DNA from 2 places in the Pseudoalteromonas sp. 20-MNA-CIBAN-0454 genome. Region 1 is predicted to be linked to the other one. Evidence: predicted binding sites of a transcription regulator. Region 1 holds the regulator's gene; the other holds the start of a gene.
What was found. The regulator MetJ, encoded in region 1, represses methionine synthesis genes. The targets are predictions, from matches to a motif close to TAGACGTCTAGACGTCTA.

Region 1 (3,426 bases):
CCGATACCACTACACAATCACCGGGCTGAGCTTGCCCTATAATTATTTTTGCAACGCTTTTATAGCGCTCGGCTGAGCTTAAACTCGAACCACCAAACTTATGAATATTATTAGTCATATTAATTACCACAACGCCGGGTGAGCAGCGCTCAATTTAACATTACTACTTGCGCTAGCGCCTGCTTTACCTGCGTTATTGTGCTGACCTGGTTGCACTAAATTAAATACCCGATCAAAGTCTGCTAATAAATCTGCTACATCTTCAATACCTACCGACACACGAATAAGCGTATCGCCAACGCCAGCGGCTAAACGAGCCTCGGCTTCCATTCCTGCATGCGTCATTGTTGCTGGGTGGCATATTAAGCTCTCTACGCCACCTAAAGATTCAGCTAAGCTAAATGTTTTAAGGTTTGTTAAAAATGCAGCTGCGTCATTTACATCACCTTTAATGTCAAAACTAACCATGCCACCAAAACCAAGTTGCTGTGCTTTAGCCAATTCATGTTGTGGATGCGACTCTAGCCCCGGGTAATATACTTGGCTAACAAATTTTGAGCTTTCAAGGTACTTAGCAATAGCTAAGGCATTTTCTTGATGCTGTCGTAAGCGTACATTTAAAGTACGCAAGCCACGCAAAGTTAAGTAACTATCAAACGGTGCCCCCGTTATACCAATATTATTTGCCCACCAAGCCAGTTCTTCACCTAGTTCGTCAGTTGCAGCAATAACCGCACCGCCAACCACGTCTGAGTGGCCATTTATGTACTTAGTGGTTGAGTGCACCACAATATCAACGCCAAATTTAATCGGGTTTTGTAATGCAGGCGATAAAAAAGTGTTATCTGCGGCTACCAAAGCACCGCATTGTTTCGCAATATCGGTTACTGCTTTAATATCAGTTAAACGTAAAATAGGGTTACTAGGGGTTTCTATCCAAATTAACTTAGGTTTGATTACTAAAATTTGCTGCAAACTTTCTGGTTTAGTTAAATCTAACACTTCGAGTTTTAATAGGCCGCGCTTTTGTAATGAGGTAAATAAGCGATAGCTGCCGCCATAACAATCATGGGGGATCACTAACGTATCGTCACTATTAAGCAGCTGAGTGGCTAAGTGTACGGCAGCCATTCCTGTTGCAGTAATAATGCCGCGAGCACCACCTTCGAGTTCGCTGAGTGCTTGGGCTAAAGTATCACGATTTGGATTACCACTGCGGCCATAGTCATATTGACGTTTTGTATCAAAGTCGGCAAACGAATAAGTGGTTGATAAATACAGCGGAGGCACAACCGCGCCATGGTGCTTATCAGCATCGACACCACTGCGAACTGCAATTGTCGCTTTATTTTTTTCACTCATATTTATTACCTGCTTTATTTAGATGTTTAGACGTCTAAAACAGTAATTCATTCAACTTAAGAAGTCAAAACATTTAAACACCTAGCCATCTGTGCAACAAGTATTTGACTAATTTGTTTAAATCGATAGAATTTCACGCATATTCGCGCTATTTTTTAGTAGGGTGAGCAATTAATAATCTGAGGCAACGATACATCTTATGGCAAAATGGAATGGCGAGTATATTCACCCATACGCAGAACACGGGAAAAAATCAGAGCAAGTTAAAAAGATCACCGTTTCGATCCCGCTAAATGTATTAAAAGTACTAACCGATGAACGAACCCGTAGGCAAATTAATAACTTACGCCATGCAACTAATAGCGAGCTATTATGTGAAGCATTTTTGCATGCGTTTACTGGGCAACCGTTACCTAACGATGATGATTTACGTAAAGATAACGCCGAAAAAGTGCCTGAAGAAGTGAAAAAAATAATGCAAGAAATGGGCTTAGAAGTTCCTGTTTTAAACGAAGACTAAACAGCGGCTTTTAAACAAAAAAACCTCAGCCATGCTGAGGTTTTTTTATGGCTATAAATTACACTGAAGTAACTTAATACCGAGCAACATAATGCTGCTTATTCCATATAGTTTGCTGGCAGCTCTATTTGCGCTACGCCTGAAGCAATGGCTGCTAATGCAACTGCTTTAGCAATACGCGGCAATAAACGCGGGTCCATAGGCTTAGGAATAATATACTCTGCACCAAACGCTAGCTTATCGACACCGGCAGCTTTTAGTACTTCTGGCGGAACCGGCTCTTTGGCAATACTACGAATAGCTTCAACTGCTGCAATTTTCATTTCATCGTTAATTTCACTAGCACGCACATCAAGTGCACCACGGAAAATAAACGGAAAACACAACACGTTATTAACTTGGTTAGGGTAATCTGAGCGCCCTGTTGCCATAATTAAATCGCTTCGTGCGCCGTGTGCCAGTGCCGGATCAATCTCAGGGTCTGGGTTCGAACAAGCAAATACGACTGGCTTTGCTGCCATTAATTTTAAATCATCGGCCGATAATAAGTTAGGGCCCGACACACCAACAAATACGTCAGCATCTTCAATTACATCTTGTAATGTACGCTTATCGGTATTGTTAGCAAATAACTGTTTGTACTCGTTTAAATCATCACGGCGAGTGTGAATAACACCTTTACGATCAAGCATATAAATATGTTCACGCAGTGCACCACACTTAATTAATAACTCCATACAAGCAATCGCTGCAGCGCCGGCACCTAAACATACAATAACTGCATCTTCAATATCTTTGCCTTGCACTTCCAGCGCATTTATCATACCTGCAGCCGTTACAATAGCCGTGCCGTGCTGATCATCATGAAAAACAGGAATACTACAGCGTTCAATAAGCGCCTTTTCAATTTCAAAACACTCTGGTGCTTTAATATCTTCAAGGTTAATACCGCCAAAAGTATCAGCAATATTAGCCACAGTATTTATAAAGTCTTCGGTAGTGCGGTGTTTTACTTCAATATCAATTGAGTCAATGCCTGCAAAACGCTTAAACAACAACGCCTTGCCTTCCATTACCGGTTTTGACGCTAAAGGCCCTAAATTTCCTAAACCTAAAATAGCAGTACCATTGGTGATCACTGCAACCAAATTACCTTTACCTGTGTACTTATAGGCATTTACAGGGTCAGCAGCAATTTCACGCACCGGCTCAGCTACACCGGGGCTATAAGCTAAAGCGAGATCATGAGCCGTTTCTGCAGGCTTGGTTAGCTCAATGCTGATTTTACCTGGAACGGGGTGAGAGTGATAATGTAGTGCTTGTTCACGAAAGTCCGACATAACGCGATTATATCCTGCAATTTAAGTTAAAGTGAGAGGGAGTAAAGCGACACTTAACATGCCTTAAAGTACGATACCCTTATTATTTTTAAATTCCAAGCAATATCAGGTCTATCCTGTTATATGCTAGATCTGTTAATTTTAAGCGAATTTTCAGCAACTTCGATAAAAACATCGCTACTTTTCATAAATATAAATTGTGCT
Region 2 (3,426 bases), on a different contig from region 1:
TGGCCGTACAGGTCGCGCTGGTGAGCAAGGGCTTGCAATGTCGCTAGTAAGTATTGACGAGCAATGGTTACTTGAAGAAATAGAAGTACTGTTAGATACCCGCTTAACGCCACAGTGGCTAGCAGGCTACGAGCCAGATCCAAACAAAAAGCCAAAAGATAACCGCAAAAACACCAATAAATCACGAAAAGACCGCGATAAAAAACGCATTACAGGACAAAGAGAGCCAAGTAGAAGACGTAAATAACAGTTTTTTAGTTTTGGCTTTCAATTGTCAGTGAAATAATACGACCCCGAAAAATAGCCGCGGGGTTGTATTAGGCTAAATTTAGCATTTAAAAGGAATTAATTTATGAACAAAGTTACTAAAACATGGTTGCTGTATTCAGGCATAGGTTTAGTTTTATCGCTGGCAATAATAAGTTTATTAGATATTTTTATCAGCTTTAGGTTTATATCTAACGAAGGAGTTATTTTTGGTGTTATGTGCGCTGCTATGGGAGCTGCGTTAAAAAGCTATTCAGGGCAAAAGGTTAGTAACAAAAGCGGCCAGCAACAAAAGTAAACATAGTTAACATTGATAATAAAGCGCAAAATGCATTTAGCACATAACTGCTAATTTCCCCTTACCTTTAACTAAATACGTTACTTCTCAAATTTAAAATAAAAAAAGGCAAGCTATAAGGCTTGCCAAAGAGTGTAACTAATTAATCTGGTTTTGTATTAAATGCTTAGCCCTTAAGCTATTAACTTTTCAGCTAGATTTAATTCCATGGTGGCTTTTAATAAGCGGTATAAGTTAATTGATGCGTCAATTTCTTCTTTACGGTTAGTTAAGCTTTCTATATTTAAGCCCAGCGGCACGTTTAAATGCGCACAGCTTTTAAGTATTAAATCGAGATTTTCACGGCAAATACGTACCGATTCACTCAGCGTATTGTTCGCATCAAGCATGCGCCATTTAGTGGCCTCTGGCACTGAGATCCCCAACCATTGCATAAACTCTAAGGTTTTTTCGCCGCCGCACGGAGTAAAAGTTAAAATAAGGCGCTTAGGCTCAAGCCCTTGTGCTTTACAACTACGTGCATAGCTAGTAATTAACTCTATTGTTGCTTGTGCGTCGTAAACCGCTTGCGAAATAAAGAACTTACAGCCTTGAGCGGTTTTTTCTATTAGTCGCTCGTGTTCATTACGTTTATTAGAATGACGCTCTGCAATAGTAACGCCGCCTAAAAAGAAGTCATCAGATTGCTCTGCCAGCGTTTTATACGCATCTGGTAGGCTTAGTTTTATATCGCCTATCGATGATGGGCTACCTACTAAAACAATATTTTTTAAATCGTAGTCGTTTTTAGTTTCACTTAGCCAATCTTTAAACTCGTTCGCACTGCGTTGCGCCACACTTTTATAGGTAATTACATCAAGGTGCGATAAGCCACGTAATAGGTTGCTGTATTCACGTGGATCGACAGTTTGCCTAAATGGAAACGGACGCGCTTGATTAGTACGGCTGCTTTCGTCTTGAATGTCGTAAATTATTACGCCGTCGTATTCAATTTCGTGTAGGCGACCCAATAGCTTTTCTGCAATGGTTTTTAGTTGCGCTTTATCGGTACCAATTTTTGGCGGCGTAGTACCAATAAGGTATACGCCTTGATTGCTATCTTCTATTTTCTCTTGAAGTGATAAAGCCATAATCCTCATTCCAGCTTAGTTTGTTACGATGGAATTAATATAGCAGCCATTTAGATGGCTAGATAGCTTTATTTAATGAAAGTTTTTCAATCGTAGTGAGGTTTATTCATACAAGCTCGTTACCAATTAGTAAATTTGATACAGTTGTTTACATAATAACAACGCTTTAGGCTCTTATTATTGGCGGCTTTGCGGCATAATCAGATGGTACTTTTTATTAAACTAGCTCAACGTTTAGCGATTAAAATTGATTGCTATAAAAGGAAAAACAATGAAATTTAAATTTTTAGCAACCAGTTTAGCGGTATCGCTGGCACTGTCGGGTTGCGCTATTGAACAAAATCAAACGAGCCAAGCAGTAACACAACAACAAACAAACACTACGGGCGAGGGCGTTTTTTCACAAGACTACTTACTAGAAGAGCTTGAAAATGGCTTGCGCGTTATGGTGGTTAAAACCGATTACCCTGATGTAGTCTCGTTGCAAATTCCTGTATCGGTAGGATCACGTAATGAAACGCAAGCGGGCAAAACGGGCTTTGCGCATTTTTTTGAACACATGATGTTTAAAGGCTCTGAAAAATTTCCTGAGGCTGTGTATTCAAGTATTTTAAAAAATTCTGGCGTTGATAACCGCGCTTACACCACCAACGATTACACTAACTATCATTTAAACTTTTCAAAGCAGCATCTTGATAAAGTACTTGAACTTGAAGCTGATATTTTTCAAAACTTAACCTATACCGAAGAGCAATTTAGAACCGAAGCGCAAACGGTAAAAGGCGAGTACTTAAAAAATAATGCCAGCCCAGTGCGTAAATTACTTAGCGCAGTACGCGAAGAGGCCTTTGAGCAACACACTTATAAACACACCACTATGGGCTTTTTTAAAGACATAGAAGCCATGCCTGATCAAATGGCTTATGGTAAAGAATTTTTTGCCAAATTTTATAAGCCCGAATATGTATCACTCGTAATTGTGGGTGATGTAGACCCAAAAGCCACTATGGCTATGGTTAAAAAACACTGGGGTGCGTGGAAAAAGGGTGACTATGTTGCCGACATTAAAGCAGAGCCAACACAGCAAGCGCCAAAATATAGTCATCAACAAAACCCAGGCTTACCAGGGCATTGGTTATTAGTATCGTATAAAGGCACTGCGTGGGAGCCGGCTAAAAAAGACAGAGCTGCGCTTGATTTACTCTCGCAGCTTTATTTTTCAAACAACTCAGATTTATACCAAGAGCTAGTGGTAGATAAACAAATTGCCAGCCAAATGTTTAGCTATAACCCAGAAACCAAAGATCCGGGTTTACTGCATGTATTTGTAAAAGTAGAAAAAGCAGACGATTTAGCCAAAGTACGCGATGCAATCAATCGTACCTACGCCCAAGCGCGTACTGAGTTAGTAGATAGCCAAAAACTCAGCGACTTAAAATCTAACCTTAAATACAGCTTTATAAATGGTTTAGATTCGTCGCAAGCAATTGCTGCAACCCTTGCAAGCTATATGCATTTTGAGCGTGACCCTAGGGTAATAAACCAGCTATATAAAACCTCAGATGAAATAACAGCTGAAGATATTAAAGCAATTGCTAACAAGTATTTTGTTGATAATGCACGCACTACCGTGACTATGTCGGCACTTGATAAAGCGCCAAATTTTGAGCAAGAGGTTGATTTAAACGCACTGGTTGCAAAACTGGAGCAAGCACCTCAGGCTGCTGCATT

Region 2: a site for MetJ is predicted at 1,739-1,756, ahead of AAEZ22_RS02835 (methylenetetrahydrofolate reductase). Genes of this name have one in related genera too.

Annotation. Positions count from the first base shown of each region.
Region 1 covers NZ_JBEOOB010000002.1:137,305-140,730, forward strand. The annotation lists gene metL (bifunctional aspartate kinase/homoserine dehydrogenase II) at 1-118, opposite strand, end outside; gene metB (cystathionine gamma-synthase) at 124-1,362, opposite strand; gene metJ (met regulon transcriptional regulator MetJ) at 1,562-1,882, shown strand; gene AAEZ22_RS01650 (malic enzyme-like NAD(P)-binding protein) at 1,981-3,222, opposite strand.
Region 2 covers NZ_JBEOOB010000004.1:39,948-43,373, reverse strand. The annotation lists gene AAEZ22_RS02845 (DEAD/DEAH box helicase) at 1-247, shown strand, start outside; gene AAEZ22_RS02840 (hypothetical protein) at 353-565, shown strand; gene AAEZ22_RS02835 (methylenetetrahydrofolate reductase) at 739-1,695, opposite strand; gene AAEZ22_RS02830 (M16 family metallopeptidase) at 1,967-3,426, shown strand, end outside.